2 linked regions of the Prochlorococcus marinus str. MIT 0917 genome follow. The protein of the gene in region 2 binds, or shares a complex with, the protein of the main gene of each other region. Links are inferred from orthologs where the notes say so. Each region holds a gene or a part of one and is shown on either strand. Other genes may lie near its edges.

Region 1 (8,246 bases), 480 kb from region 2 along the record:
GAAATTCCATTGCCTGAGACTCTTGGATCAGGGTCAACCATTCCAATGACAACTCTTTTTAAACCTGCTTTTATTATTGCTTCTGTACATGGGGGGGTTAAGCCTTGGTGGCAACAGGGTTCTAACGTTACAACGATTGTCCCATCAATCGACTTCTCTCCCACTTGAGCAAGTGCTTCTATTTCGGCATGAGGGTTCCCTGCACCTGTGTGATATCCCTCTCCAACAAGTCTTCCACTTGAATCCAGGACAACAGCTCCTACAAGGGGGTTAGGGCTAGTCATACCTTCAGCTAGTAAAGCCAGTTGGATTGAACGTCTCATCCATGGCACCCATATTTTTTGATCCTCAGGCAAATTAATCATTTTTATTCAGCCAATGATCTCCATTCACTTACTAAGTATGGCGGGATTGGCAAATCATTTATCACGCCAGGCAAGCTGAGTCTCAATGGTCTATTTTTATCCAACTCGGCAATCAAATTGCTTAGTTCAAATTCTGCAGCAGAGTCATTCAAAATTTCAACCTTGATTTTACTGTTTTTAGTTATGTCTTTTAGATCCCAAGTCTTTCTCCCCGATTTAACTGTCAAGTTAGTTGGATGATCAATCCTTAATGAGCCTGGATAACCCACAATTCTTAAAATTAAATTATTAGACTTTATGGAACTTGGATAAACGATAATTTGCCAAGTTTGATAATCCACGTCTTTGAGGCTCTCAAGACTTCTTTTAATCTCTTTTTTCTGATCATTTGAAGTAACTGTTGAATCTGCATAACCTTTATTTGCGTTAGTAAAAAAACAACAACAAATCAAAAGACAAGAAATTATTATGCGAAATAAATCACGAAATCCTTCCATCACTAATATCGGAAATCTCTGATTCAAGTAGTGCATCTAATGCTAATGCTGAGCGAACGAGTGACTGATATTTCTTAATGATACGTCGATTACGTTCAACTATTTTTGAAGGATCAGATTTTTCTGAATAATTAATAGGGTTTTCAAAGACTTGAACATCATCATCCATCAACTCTAAATCTTTTTGTTGCTTAATCAGAGCTATCAAAATTTCATGTAGTCGGGATCTTCTGGTTAAGTGACCCTCCGCTTCGTTTTTTTTAAGATTCACAAAACCTTTAAGATAACTATTGAAGTTTTAGTTGATTTTAATCAAAAACATAGTAATGCTATAAAAAGGAAATTTTTCTTCGTCCATTTATTTAAACCATGCCTAATGAGTCAAATCAGATACACGTAATGGGAATTGATACTTCAAGTACTGAAAGTTTTTTTGAAACTAAAAAAAAAACAATTTTTAAAGCTGAAATAATCACTGGTCCGCGAAGAATTTTAGATTCATTCAAAACCTGGTTAAACGATAAAAATTTAAAAAATCATAAATTTGAGTTCATTGAAACTGACAAACTAAATGACTTTATAGATCAATTAAAAAAGAAAAAGAAAACAACAATTGTGTTTTCCGGAGGTGATCCTCTTTGGTTTGGAATCGGTAGATTATTAATTCAAAACTTTCCTTTATCACAACTTCATTTTGAGCCTGCCGCTACCTCTTTTCAACTGGCTTTTTCCAGACTTGGAAAACCTTGGCAAAATACACAATGGATCAGTCTTCATGGAAGAGACCCAATTCTATTTGAAAAAGCAATTAAAAAGCTTCCTTCATCACTTGTGGTTTTAACTGACTCTAATAAATATGGTGCCAAAGAGGTTTATCAATTACTTAATTCACTAGGACTTGAGAGGAAATATCAATTTTGGACTTTTGAAAGGCTCGGATATCAAAATGAAAGAATCATAAAAATCAATTCAATTAGGGATTTTCCAACGGATATAGATCCATTGCATCTTGTTATTCTTTTTGAGAAAGAAGAGCCGCTAATAAAATCAAAAGATTTACCTTTATTTGGAATCGAAGATTCATTTTTTCTTCAAAATCCAGACTGCCCTGGATTAATGACAAAAAAAGAAGTTAGGGTTCAAATTCTTGCCGAACTTAATCTCCCCAATAAAGGTGTGATATGGGATATAGGTAGTGGCGTAGGTAGCATAGGCCTAGAAGCACTAAGGATATCTCCAAACTTAAAATTAGTATCCGTTGATAAAAGGATTGGAAGTAAGAATATTATTGAAGAAAATGCAAGAAGGCTTGAAGTTAATCCATCTTTAATAATTGAAGACGAAGCATTAAATATATTCAAAGGAAACAAACTCACATATAATCTTTTACATCCAGATAGAGTTATTATAGGTGGTGGTGGATCAAAATTAAATTTAATTATTGAAGAGACAATTAAGCTAATAAATAGTAATTGTGTAATAGTAATACCACTAATATCATTAAAATCTATATCAAGATTAGAGTCAATTTTAAAGCCTAAAGCACACAAGTTTTCTATCAGCCAACATCAATCTTATAGAGGTGTAAGTATTGGAGATGATATAAGATTATCTCCTTTAAATCCTGTTTTTATTTTGAAAGCTGAAGTTTAATCATTTTCATATTTTATCAGGTTTCGCAACGTGGGGTAGACCCCAACCTAATTTATTTCTTAGAACTTGAAAGAACTCATGATCAGAAAGTCTAATAAATTTAACTGGATGATCACTTTTTCTAATTAGGACTCTATCCTCTGGCCACACATAGCAGCCGGCACTACCATCTACTACCATCATTAATCTTTCAGGTGTAGCAGGGAAAACTGTTACTGGCTCTTCATTGCTAAAGACAAGCGCTCTTGAAGCCAATGAATGAGGAGAGACAGGGGTAAGTTGCAAAACCGGACAATCAGGAGTAATTACTGGCCCCCCAGCACTAAGTGAATAAGCAGTTGAGCCAGTAGGAGTAGAAAGAATTACACCATCTGCAGAAATGTCTACTGGTGCATGGCGACCAACAGAAATCTCAAAATGACACATGCTTGTCATAGGTTCTCTATGTAATGCCATTTCATTGAGACAAAGAGCTTCCCATCTACATTGATCACCTCTCATAACACTTACTACTAAGCTTGTTCTCTCTTCAATATTCCATCTCCTTGAAACTAAATGTTTAAAAATCTTATCTATATCTGAAAGGTAAGCCTCAGCCAAAAACCCTAAATGCCCTGTATTTACAGTAAGTATGGGGATACCCAATGGTGCTGTCTGTCTTGCTGCAGACAATACGGTCCCATCACCTCCTAATACAACGGCAAATGAAATTGAAGAATCAAAGCCATCTGGTATGCATGAATTGTATCCTTGTGAACTCATATATTGATCAGGATTAGTAAAACCTAATAAACCGCCTGCGCTACTAACTCTGACAACTTCAAAACCAGAATCTTCTAGTTTCTTGTGAAAAGTTTTTGCTGTCTTCACAGCAAGATCTTTCCCATCATTAACGATCAGTCCTACTCGGGGCACCGATCATACTTCACAAACTATTGATCAATATTAGCAATTAATGTCAAAAATATTTATTTAATACAATTAAAAGTTAATTCAAAAATATCTAAATTTAAAATTGTTCTAGAAATCTGAGATCACTTGTATATAACTTTCTAATATCATCTACGCCATGACGAACCATGCAAAATCTTTCCACCCCAAGTCCAGCAGCAAAACCGCTATATTTTTCAGGATCTATCCCTAATTTTTCTAGGACCGCAGGATCTACCATCCCGCAACCCATAACCTCTAACCATTTACCTCTCCATTGAACATCAACTTCTGCTGATGGCTCCGTAAATGGGAAATAACTAGCTCTGAATCGAATAGGAAGATCTCCAAAAAACGCTTTTAAAAAAGCCATTACTGTGCCTCTTAAATGACTAAAGTCAAGCTTTTCATCAATTGCTAAGACCTCAATCTGGTGAAACACTGGCGAATGAGTAGCATCAACTGCATCTCTTCGATAAACCCTGCCAGGAGAGACAATTCTTACCGGGGGCTTTTTGCTTTCAAGGCAACGAATCTGAACAGGCGAAGTATGAGTTCTTAAAAGGTATTCACCTCCCAAATAAAAAGTATCTTGCATATCTCTTGCAGGATGGTCAGGTGGAATATTAAGTGCCTCAAAATTGTAGTAATCCTTCTCTATTTCAGGTCCTTCAGAAACTTTGTATCCAAGTCCTAAGAAAAGATCAATGATTTGCTCAGTAGTTGTTATTAAGGGGTGCCGATGTCCTTGAAAAATACCCGTTGGAGGCGCTGTAACATCTATAGTTTCTTTTATTAGTATCTGATTTAAAGCCTGGGTTTTTAAAATTTCAAGCTTTTCTTTTATTAATTCTTGCAATTGAGTTTTTAAAACGTTCGCTCTTTGACCAATTAAAGGTCTTTCCTCACTAGAAAGATTTTTCATCCCTCCCAATAGAAGTGAGAGTTTTCCTTTCTTTCCAAGGAAAGCCAACCTTAATTTCTCTATAGATTCAGAATTTTCAGCAGCAGCAATTTCTTTTGCAGCCTCGCTTTCTAATATTTCAAGCTCATTAATGAGCTGTTTAAGGGATAATGTTGAACTCAATGAATTCCAATCTCAAGTACTAGTTTAATCGGCAACCTGTCCCAGTTCTAAAAACTAATAGCTAAAAATGAAACCATTGAGAATTTTAATTAGTAATGATGATGGAGTTTTTGCTGAAGGGATAAGAACACTTGCTTCATCGGCAGCGAGCAGAGGACATAAAGTTACTGTTGTTTGTCCAGATCAAGAAAGATCAGCCACCGGTCATGGATTAACTTTACATTCGCCAATCCGAGCTGAAAAAGCAGATGAATTATTTGGGGAAGGAATTAATGCTTGGGGGTGTAGTGGTACCCCTGCTGATTGCGTAAAACTCGCACTTAATGAACTTCTTGATCAAAAGCCAGACCTAATTCTTTCGGGAATTAATCATGGACCAAATCTTGGTACGGATATTTTTTGCTCTGGAACTGTTGCTGCTGCACTTGAGGGAACTTTGGATGAAATCCCATCTATGGCAGTAAGTATTGCCAGTTTTCAGTGGAAAAGTTTTAGTTTTGCTGGGAAATTAGCCTTAGATATTGCAGAAAAAGCAATTCAACAAAGTTGGCCAAAGAACTTACTCTTAAATTTAAACATTCCTCCTTGTGAAGAGAAAAAAATGAGGAATTTGGTTTGGACAAGACTTTCAATCAGACAATATGAGGAACAATTCATTCGCAGGGTCGATCCAAGAGGGAACGCCTATTTTTGGATGGCTGGAGAAGCAGTAAAAGATCTTCAATCAGCTGGAGAAGGACCTAAAGAATGGCCAAGTGATGTTTCTCAAATAGCTTTATGCTCTCCCTCGTTAACACCAATACAACCTGATCTTTTTTGGAGAGGGAATCTGGATGACTTGCCAAACTTAATATAAATATTAGTTTTTCCTAAAAATCCTTTGCAATAACCACAAAGAAAAAATCAGACCAATCAAGTGTGCAAATAAAACTTGAGTATTACTCAATACAGAAAGCATTTCTAAAGAAGTAATTGGGTAATTTTCCATTGCTCTCATACCCGTTCCAATAGAAATCCCAGGGGCTTGCATTGAGGCCTGAACGAACAAAGCTCCTGCTAAAGATTGATATCCGACTGACGAAAAAACCAATCCAACCAAATCGACAATCAAGCCTCTCTTTAGTAAGCGACTTGTTTCACCTCTACTTGGTCGCGCATCACTGCCTAAGGCCCTACCAGTTTTCACTATCAACCAACCTTGCCAAAGGCTAAATAGCAATAAAATAAATGCCAATGTAGTGAGAGACAAACCTGGTCCTAATCCCAATGCTCTCTCTGAGTTTCTAGCTAAACTACTACCAACATTGTTGAACAACAAAACCCCCACTACCACTACACCTAAAATTGTTTGAATCCAAAACCGAAGCCAACCAATTCTTCTCATCCCAAGAGAAAGCAATTGAAAGTCGCGTTGATCTGCCATCACGATGAATAAGGCGATAAACCAAACTTGCCATCTAAGCACAAAAATTGCACGTTTATCTTGATTCCTCTCTGTGCCCCTGAAAACGCAAAACTGCCTACATCACTGGCATTAGGTAGTTTTGATGGTCTTCACTTAGGTCATAAAAAAGTAATAAAAGCCATATTAAAAGACCCAATTGGTGTACCAACCGTTGTCAGCTTTTGGCCACACCCACGTGAGGTTCTATTTGGAGAATCAAGATTAAGATTGGATTTACCAAATGAAAAAACATTCCTGCTCGAGCCACTCGGAATAGAACAATTAGTTTTAGTTCCATTTAATAGAAATCTTGCTTCTAAAAGTGCTGAGACATTTGTAGAAGAAATTCTAGTAAAAACCCTTCATGCTCAACATATTGCGGTTGGAGAGAATTTTAGGTTTGGACGCAATAGAGAGGGTGATACTTCTACTCTAAAAAAGATAGGTGAATCTCTAGGAATAAAAATTTCTATTGTTTCTATCCTTGAAGACGATCATGGTCGACTTAGTAGTAGCAGAGTACGAAAAGCACTCTACGAAGGTGATTTAAATCATGCCAAATATCTATTGAAGCGTCCTTACTCCTTTAGAGGGACGGTGGAGAAAGGGAGAGGTTTAGGAAAAAAAATTGGATGGCCAACTGCCAATTTAAAAATAGATGAGCGAAAATTCCTTCCATCATTGGGGGTTTATGCAGCCTGGGCTTCTATAGCAAACAAAAAAGAACGATTCTTAGCAGTTATGAATATAGGCACTCAGCCAACTATTGATCCAAACTCCTTATCAGCAGTAGAAGTACACCTTTTAGACAAAGAAATCAACCTATTAGGACATGAATTAATTATTGAACCTGTGCACAGAATTAGACTTCAGAAAAAGTTTGAGAACATTGAAGCACTGAGTAATCAAATAAGTTTAGATGCAATATTGGCAAAAGAGATATTGACAAAAAAACTCTAAATCTAATTAATTACGGGATAAGCGTTCGATAATCCCCATACGACAAACAAACCTATGCCCCCTAACAAAAAAACGCCCCAAATAAGCACAGTCATATTGTTCTCAGAATCATTTTCCACAATAAAATTTAAATACAAATCATCTAATAAAGGATGACATGAAATCAATGCCTGTCACCCCTCCATCTGATAATCGTATTGCTCAATTAATTGACGCGAACCTTGATCGCGCTAGAGAAGGGCTTAGAGTTATGGAAGATTGGTGCAGGTTTGGTCTAAAGAGGAGTGATTTTTCGATTCAAATCAAAGATTGGAGGCAACAATTAGGAGCACATCACCACAACATTTATCTAAAAGCACGGCTTACATCTGACGACCCAGCTAGGGGCATTTCACATCCGTTACAAACAGTTAGGTCAACCCCAGAGGCTATATTTATTGCAAACTCATCCAGAGTTCAAGAAGCCTTAAGAGTAATAGAGGAATTCACTCGAACAACAGATCCGAATCTTTGTGAAATAGCCAGCAAAATTAGATACAAAACTTATGAGTTCGAGATAAAGGTTCTTAATACAATAGAAGGTATAAATAAAAGACAAACCTTAAAAGATTGTTCCTTATATTTAATAACCTCAAACAGGAGAGATCTCGAAGAGGTTGTTCTTCAGGCTCTAAAAGCTGGTGTAAACATAGTTCAATACAGAGAGAAAGTTTTACAAGATAATGAAAAAATTTCACAAGCTAAAGGCTTAGCCTCTCTTTGCAAAGAATACAATTCACTATTTGTAGTCAATGACCGTATCGATATCGCACTTGCTGTTGACGCCGATGGTATTCATTTAGGTCAAGAAGATATACCAACAAAAATCGCGAGAGATCTCCTTGGAACTGAAAAGATCATTGGCCGAAGCACGCACTGCCTTGAAGACATAAAAAATGCCGAAGATGAGGGCTGTGATTATATTGGTATAGGACCTATTTTCCCCTCTGAAACAAAAAAGCAACTACAACCAATAGGGATTGACTACCTTTCAAAGGGATTAAGTGAAACTGACCTACCGGCATTTGCTATCGGTGGAATAAATAGCTCAAATATCAACAAATTAAACCACCTAAACAATCTACGCATAGCCGTGTCAGATGCAATCATCAACTCCAATGATCCATTTTTAAAAACTGAAGAGCTTCTCAAATTTCTAACATGAACTTAAAAATTAACGGTGAGATCCAAAGCATTGAAAAATCTAATGAGGAATTTCAATTGGAAGGTTTACTTGAACACTTGGGTTACCAACCTCAATTAGTTGTGGT
Region 2 (8,480 bases):
GGAATTTCAAATGTTAGTTTTGGATTATCTTCTAGTGCAAGAATTGTTCTTAATTCTATCTTTCTTAATGAAGCAATTAAGGCCGGTCTTGATTCTGCAATTGTTTCTCCTTCCAAGATTTTACCTCTAAACAAAATAAGTGAAGAAGAGATAAAAATTTGCATGGATCTTATTTATGATAGAAGAATATTTGAAAATAAAGTATGCACATATGATCCTTTAACAACTTTAACTAGTTATTTCGATGATTCAAAGACACTTTTAAATAAAAGTACTAATAATGATGATATTAAATTACCAATAGAAGAAAAATTAAAGAATCATATTATTGATGGTGAAAAAACTAATTTACACTCAAATCTTGATTTCGCATTAAAGAAATATAAACCTTTAGTAATAATTAATGAATATTTATTAGATGGCATGAAAGTTGTTGGTGAATTATTTGGGTCGGGTCAAATGCAATTACCCTTTGTTCTCCAATCTGCAGAAACAATGAAATTCGCAGTTTCATATTTAGAGCAATATATGGATAAATCTGAGGTTAACCAATCAAAAGGAAAATTTATTATCGCAACAGTTAAGGGTGATGTTCACGATATTGGCAAAAATCTGGTCGATATAATTTTATCAAATAACGGGTATGAAGTTATTAATTTAGGAATCAAGCAAGAAGTCAATTCAATAATCAATGCTCAGAAAGAGCATAACGCCGATTGCATTGCTATGAGTGGACTTCTAGTTAAATCAACAGCATTTATGAAGGATAATCTTAAAGCATTAAATGAAGAAGACATTTCTGTTCCTATTATTCTTGGTGGTGCAGCACTGACTCCAAAATTTGTTAATCAAGATTGTGCAAGTGTTTATAGAGGGAAAGTTATTTATGGTAAAGATGCTTTTACAGATTTGAAATTTATGGATTCATATATGAAAGCAAAGGAATTAAATAACTGGGATAATCTATCAGGCTTTAAAGAAGGTGCTCCTGAGGGCATCACTATTGGTAATTATAAAAATACCAATACTGAAGATAAAATTAGTACCAACAAAATCAAGGATAAGCCTATTGAAGACAACTCAAGATCAAAAGATATATCTCAAATAGAACCTATTAAACCGCCTTTTATAGGCCCAAAGTTTTTATTAGAAAAAGACATAGACATAACTATGGTTTATAAATTCTTAGATCGTAATGCTTTATTTGCAGGCCAATGGCAAATGAAACGTTCAAAACAGATGTCTGCTTCTGATTATAAGGATTTTTTACTTCAGAAGGCAGAACCGAAGTTAGATTACTGGATGAATAAAATAATCAATGAAAAGCTGATTAATCCATCATTAGTGTATGGATATTTTCCTTGTGGAAGAGTTGGTAATAATTTAAAAGTATATGATAAAGATCACCAAAGTCTTTTAGGTGATTTTTTATTACCTAGGCAAAGATCTGGGAAAAGATATTGTATAGCAGATTTTTATAATGATTTAAATAACAAACAGCCTTCAGATTATTTGCCAATGCAGGCTGTAACAATGGGAGAAAGAGCTAGTGAATATTCTCACCAATTATTTAGTCAAGATTCATACTCTGACTATCTATTTTTTCATGGTTTGACCGTGCAACTTGCAGAAGCACTTGCTGAATATATTCATTCCGTTATTAGGATTGAATGTGGATTTGAATCTTATGAGCCAGGCAATATAAAGGATATTTTAGATGTTAAATATCGAGGATGCCGTTATTCTTTCGGCTATCCTGCTTGTCCTGAAGTATCAGATTCTAGAAAACAATTGTTATGGCTTGATGCTAAGAAAATTAACATCTCTATGGATGAAAGTGAGCAACTTCATCCTGAACAAAGTACAACAGCTATTGTTGCCTTACATCCAGTAGCTAAATACTTTGGAATTTGAATATTGTCCCCAATTTCTAAATTAATTTAAAAATTAGTTATTAATTTCATCAATAGTTTCTAATACTTCCATCTGAAACTCAGCCATTGATTCTGAGTCACTTAAATCAATGCCCTCTCCGGCAGCATTTTGAGTTAATTCCTGAAAGTGAAAAGCACCCTCGCCCGTTGCCAAAAATTCCATGGCAGATGTTTCACCGCTCTCGCGAAACGCATCGCATAGAGCTAAAAAAGCTTCGTCTTCAGAAAAGTCCCAATCCATTGAGGACACATTACTGAATGAGGTTTTACCTCTTTCCCCCCTGCTTTCGTCAACCTTATTTGCCAATAATCTGAAACTATTTTGCAAATTGATAAATTTCAATTTTCTTCTGTTATCCGAAAACGGTTGCAGTGCAGTGGATTACAGCTAATTACTGATTTAAAAAAAATAATTCATGAATTTCACCTTTTGATTTTTAATTGGATAAATTTATTTTCAAGCAATTTTTAAGCAATAAACAACGGGACTTATGAGGAATCATGTGCTCTCTAAAAGCCCGAAAATCGCCCCTAATGCTTCGAACCAAGGGTGAGCATGCCAATGATCGTTCATTCGCTGGTTGGCTTGTTACGTTTAAATTTAATGATTTCTAGATTGATGATTGATTATTTCAGCTTTTTTAATGATTGATTTGCCGTTGGTTGATAAGCTTTTATTTAAATTTTAAATTTATAGATTATTAATTATATAATGTATAAACATGATTTATCAAAGGTCTATTTTAGGTGAAGAGCGAATTTATATGGTCAAAAGCTCTGGAGATTAGTAAAAAAGCTGTTAACTGCGGAGCTGTAATTCCTCTGAATACTATAAAATATAAATATAGTGAAAAATGTTTTGATTTTGAGCTTCGTTTTCTCAAAAGTCCCATACCTAAGTATTTAATAGAATATGGACCTAAACGAAATCCATTTATTCCTTGGGATACTAGATTACATATACTGCCAATAAATGATAAACATACACTAATATTAAATAAATATCCAGTACAGATAGGGCATATTTTATTAATTACTAATTGCTGGAAACCACAAAATGGCTGGCTAAATGAAGATGACTTTGAAGCTATCCTAAATGTTGATAATGATACTACTGGTTTATGGTTTTTTAATAGTAGTAAAGAAGCTGGTGCTAGTCAGCCTCATCGACATTTTCAATTATTACCAAGACATTTTAATGAGAATATTTGTCCTAGATATGAATGGTTTTGCTCTTTATTAAATAATACCATTGATACCAATTCAGAAATTTCTCACTGTATATCAATTAGACCAAGGAATATAAATAAAGACTTATACTCGAATGATTTATTTAGCTCATATAAGTCTATGGCTAAAGAGATGAAAATAGGTGATATTGATTTAATCAATAAACCTTTAAAACCTTATAATTTACTTATAACACCAGAATGGATTGCACTGATTACACGTAAAACTGATAGATCCAATGGATTCAGTATAAATGCTCTTGGGTTCGCTGGTTATTTTCTTGGAACAAAAAGATCTGATGTCGATACTCTTATTAAATTTGGTCCAGAAAGAATATTAAAGGATGTAATTTAAGAAGTAGATTAAAGTTAATTTAGCCTTCGACACTAGGAGTTGTTGAGTTCATTTGTTCTTCAAGTTTTGATATTGATGCTGTGATAGCAGCAAGTTTTCTTTCATAAGATTCTTTAACAGAAATTAAAAAATTTAATTTCTTTGCTTGAAAAAATTTTTTTCTTTCACTCCAGTTTCTTGATGAGCCGCAGAAGTTCATTTCTGATTACCTTTTTATTCATTAGAAAAATAATACATAATAATATTGATCGACGCGGCCATAATTTAATTTTTAGATAATATAATGAAATTTTTAATATATTTCTCAATTAGAGATTAATTATATAAATTCAAAGCTAAAAGTGTCTTGAAGATAAAAAGGCTATTAATATGAGACTAGATATAAGGGTCTTGTGGCAGAAGGGGAAGGCAAGGAAGTTAAGAGAATATCAATTGATTTACCAATTGATCTAGTTGATGGTGTCGATCGACTTCGTAAAGAGTGGGGATTTAGGGCTAGAGGACTAGTTTTCGAGAGATTATTAGAGGTTATTTTATCTAATGATTTAGATGATGATATATTTGAAAATAAACAACTAGATATTAATCATAATAGAAATCATGATTCTTCATCTGCTCATAATGGAACAGATATTAGTAACCAGGAAGAAAAAGCACTTGTGATAGGTGGAAATAAGAATATTGAAATAAAAAATGTAGTTATCAATGATGTCAAAGCTAAAGATGTTCAAAGTAATAAACAAGATACTGTCTCTGCAGGCATTGAATTACCAGGGTTTATTAGAAAACAAACTACAAACCTAAAGAGAAGTTTGAGTAAAGATAAAACTTTTAAAAATATGGAAGATACCTCAATAACCACTATTAATATTGATGATCTTTTAAAAGCGAAAGATGCTGCAGAAAAACATTGGATCTATCTTTATGGTCAAAAACCGACTGAAAGTGTCATTGAGGCTTCAATGATATGGCTTGCTAGAGATATCTGGCCAAATGTCGATGGTACAGAAAATATTCCTTTTACTTGGAATGCTGCCTGTAAAATGCTTAATTCATATTGCAGTGATTGGAAAATTGATTCGGTAACTTTTGATGATGTGATTATTTTGGCAGGAGCGCTCGAAGATCCCTTTTCAGCTAAAAACCTAAGAAGTAGAATCCCTACGCTCATTCGCAGATTCGTTAATAAATTCAAACGTAGTCATAATGTAACTTCATTCCAAACCCTTGAGTCTACGATGACTGTTCATGGTGCTCTGAAGTTATTGGGTTTGCCAACAAAGGCTGGATCATCTTTAACCCTTTCTTTTATTAGAGATGCCTATAAAGAACAAGCTCTTTCCAATCACCCTGACGCTGGAGGATCAAACGAAACCATGAGAAAACTAAATGAGGCTTATCAATTACTCAAGGATTTATACAAACATTAGACTCTCGCAAGTCTTATTTTGGTCTTGGAATGAGTCTAAAATATAGACTTTAATGAGATCTGATAGATCAGATTTGTGTTGAATATATTTTCACCAATTAATCCATAATTGGTTTGAAGATATACCGGGGAATTCAAGTTATTATTTTTTGATAAAAATCAATATATAAAATGTATAAGGAGTCATCAATTGCATTTTAAAATGCATAAAAATCGGACTTTTGCTTAAACAGTTTGCAGAGATTCTTAGATTTGGTCCAGCCAGGGTCTAATTATGTCCATTCTCTGTCCATTGACTGCTTGTGTACTCTATTCTACTGCTATTAAAGGCTTTTCTCGCTTGCATAACTGCTTTATAGACAGTTATGCACGGCTATGCAGCATGAGATGCCAAGGATTTGAATTAATTAGAAACTTATTCCAAAATTAGCATTGCAATCTTTCTCGGAAATCTAGTATGAGACTAATTATTAGTCTTGTAGTGATTCTTTTTTAGGACTAATAGGATTCTTTCTCGATGTATTTTCTAATTGTTCACGAGGTAATGTTTAAATGTATTTATTCGAGAGTTATTCAAAGCAAATTAATCAATCTGATCGCCCAACGATATACGGTGAACTTTTTTTATACTTTCAGGAATAATTATTATCTATTCAGTCCAATATTAGTCTTATTCTGGGACCTATCCTGAGTCGCATAAAAGACTTGAAAGACTAACTTCTGAGGTCCGCGTTTATTTTTTCTTTAAGAGCGGTTCTTATTTTTTCGTGTATTGGATTTATATCTTCTTCAACTAGGGTTTTCTTAGGATCTCTATATTTTATTCTAAATGCCTGGCTAACCGAATCCTCGGGAATAGAAGATCCCTCGTAACGGTCTATCAATTCCACTTTCTCTAAAAGTGGTCTACCAGTTTTCTTTATTAGATTTATTATTTCTAAGGAACTATATTTTCTTGAATGAATAAGCGCAATATCCCTTTCCATGAAAGGAACAGTGGGATAATCCTTGTAAATTCTTGTCCAATTGGTTTTCCTTGTCGCGGCCTTGATCAATGAATCAAAATCAAGGTTAAATAAGTAAGTTTCTTTAATTAGATCAAACTTCTCGGAGAGTGAAGGGTGTATTTGTCCGAAGAAGCCGATACTTTTTCCTTCAACAAATAATTCAGAAGTACGACCCGGATGCATGAAATCTTTTTCGCTATGTTGCTTATCAATAGTTTCAATTCCGAGAATTTCAAGGGATTGCTTAAGTTTTCCTCTTGCTTCAAAATAATCTAAATATATTTGTCTTGATGCTGTGCCCCACTTACTAAAACGTTTATTACCAGTCAAAGCTCCTGCTAATAAATTTGTTTCAACAAAGCTTTCTTTATCTTTTTTGTATGTCTTTGCTATTTCAAAGATCCAACACCCTTCAGCTCCAAATGATATATTTCTCTGAAGAATTTTAAGATGTTCATCCCAAACATTTGTTCTTAATCTACTAGTCTCTGATAGTAATGGATTCTTTATTATCACAGCATTTCCATCAGTGTTATCAGGACCAACAAGTGATGAAGTAACTACTTCTTGAAAACCATTATGGATCAGGGAATTTCGTAAACGTCTATCAACCAAATTTGCAGGTGTTAGTACTCCTGGCTCAAGAGGATCGGGCATATTTGAATCAAAATTATCATATCCAATTAGTCTTGCTATCTCTTCTATTAAATCGATTTCTCTAGTTAAATCAGATGATCTGTAAGGTGGAATTTGTACATCCCAACCACTAGCAGTTGATGACAGTACGCAGCCAAGTTTTGTTAAAAGAGGTTCAATTTCATCCTTATTAAGATAACGGAATGTATTAGATTTTTTATCTAATTTATTATTACCTATGCAACTTAATTTACCTAGAACCTTGTTTATTTTGTCTATTCTAAGATTGACATTAATATCTTTTCTATTAAATTCATTATTGACATGATTCGATTTAATATTACCACCTAATTCAAAGGAAATAATATCACTAGCTCTTAGTGAAACCGCAGTTGTCATATTAGGTGATATACCCTTTTCGTATCTACTACTTGCTTCGGTTCTTAGCCCTATTTCTCTACTACTATTTCTAACTGATGTAGGAGTAAATACAGCCGCTTCCAACCAAACTCTTGTGGTTTTAGCACTTACAGAGCTGTTGTTTCCTCCGATAACCCCAGCTATTGCAATTGGATAATTGCCGCATGTAATTACCTTTATATTTTCATTTAATTTATATTCTTTTTTATCGAGTGCAATAAATGATTCGCCTTCTCTACCATTTCTAATACCAAAATCATTTGGCATAACTATTCTACCAACTATATTATCTAATAGATCTGCATCAAAGGCATGTAGTGGCTGGCCTTGCTCAAGCATTAAAAAATTTGTTATGTCTACAACAGGGTTTATACAATTTTGTCTTAATGAATTTAATTTATTAGATATAGATTTATTTATCTTTCCAGTATTATCTATATTATCTATATACGTAAGTGAATAAATAAAGTCTGATCCTATCGTTTCTTTTTCTCTTATTTGTGGCTGAAATTTTTCAAAGTCTTTATTGAAATTTAAAGTTGGTAATGTTAATTTTGAATTTGTTATGGTTGATATTTCTCGTGCTATACCAGCCATAGACATACCATCAGGTCTATTAGCAGTAATAGCTAATTCAATTATGGTGTCATTCAAGCCAAGATATTCGACAGCATTTGAACCAATTGGAGGGATATTTGTTTCACTTTCTTCAAGAATTTCTATACCTTCATTACTACTTTCAATCCCTAATTCATCCAATGAACATATCATTCCTGCACTTTCTACGCCTCGTAAATTAGATAATTTGATTTTTAATGATTTTGATGATAAATAGGCTCCAACCTTCGCCACAAGGACGTGATATCCGGCTTTTACGTTTGGTGCACCACAAACAATACTTAGCTTTTTGGGTAAACCAACATCTACTGAACAAACTTTGAGCTTTTCGGCGTTTGGATGCGGAGTGATTTTCTCAACAAAACCAATAACAACATTCTTTGCTTGGTCTGATAAGTCTTCTAATGATTCAACTTCAAATCCTGTCATTGAAAGCTTTTCAGCCAATTCATCAATATCATTGTTAAATTCGACAAGATCTTTTAGCCAAGAAACTGATACCTTCATGATTTGCCCATACAAGAGTTAAACATTGGTTCTCAAATGAATTTATAAAAAAGGGTGCTTAGCCTAGTAAGATTGTACTTTGTTCCCTAGACTCACAAAAGTTGAGCTAAGTTCATATGGCTAAAAAAGGTACCAGAATAGTGGTCACTTTAGAATGTACGGAGTCTAGATCTGTTCCTAGCTCAGAAAAGCGTTCTGCAGGAGTATCTAGATACACTACAGAAAAAAATCGTAGAAACACTACTGAGAGACTTGAACTTAAAAAATTCTGCCCTGAATTAAATAAGATGACTATTCATAGAGAAATTAAATAATCATTTCCTTTTATACACTTTTTAAAAATGA

Evidence for each region.
Region 1: the proteins of pheT (region 2) and pheS are in contact, whole or in part, in a crystal structure (PDB 6P24), measured with the Escherichia coli proteins. The link is inferred for Prochlorococcus marinus str. MIT 0917 from one-to-one orthologs.

The regions. Positions count from the first base shown.
Region 1 is NZ_CP114784.1:816,924-825,169, forward strand. Bases 2,529-5,376 are described here. They hold pheS (phenylalanine--tRNA ligase subunit alpha), read right to left. Parts: upstream 4,533-5,376; coding sequence 3,525-4,532; downstream 2,529-3,524. Other genes in these bases: O5637_RS04860 (NAD(+) kinase), read right to left, coding at 2,529-3,430; surE (5'/3'-nucleotidase SurE), read left to right, coding at 4,600-5,376. Outside these bases: bifunctional diaminohydroxyphosphoribosylaminopyrimidine deaminase/5-amino-6-(5-phosphoribosylamino)uracil reductase RibD, read right to left, coding at 1-365; O5637_RS04845 (DUF3122 domain-containing protein), read right to left, coding at 368-862; O5637_RS04850 (hypothetical protein), read right to left, coding at 846-1,133; precorrin-6y C5,15-methyltransferase (decarboxylating) subunit CbiE, read left to right, coding at 1,232-2,515; more of O5637_RS04860, read right to left, coding at 2,522-2,528; more of surE, read left to right, coding at 5,377-5,388; O5637_RS04875 (DUF3611 family protein), read right to left, coding at 5,392-5,955; O5637_RS04880 (bifunctional riboflavin kinase/FAD synthetase), read left to right, coding at 5,983-6,936; O5637_RS04885 (thiamine phosphate synthase), read left to right, coding at 7,094-8,140; sulfur carrier protein ThiS, read left to right, coding at 8,137-8,246.
Region 2 is NZ_CP114784.1:335,648-344,127, forward strand. The notes cover bases 5,399-8,480. They hold pheT (phenylalanine--tRNA ligase subunit beta), read right to left. Parts: upstream 8,136-8,480; coding sequence 5,661-8,135; downstream 5,399-5,660. Other genes in these bases: rpmG (50S ribosomal protein L33), read left to right, coding at 8,252-8,449; rpsR (30S ribosomal protein S18), read left to right, coding at 8,477-8,480. Outside these bases: metH (methionine synthase), read left to right, coding at 1-1,914; O5637_RS01785 (hypothetical protein), read right to left, coding at 1,948-2,175; O5637_RS01790 (ATP adenylyltransferase), read left to right, coding at 2,682-3,518; O5637_RS01795 (hypothetical protein), read right to left, coding at 3,538-3,717; O5637_RS01800 (molecular chaperone DnaJ), read left to right, coding at 3,911-4,948.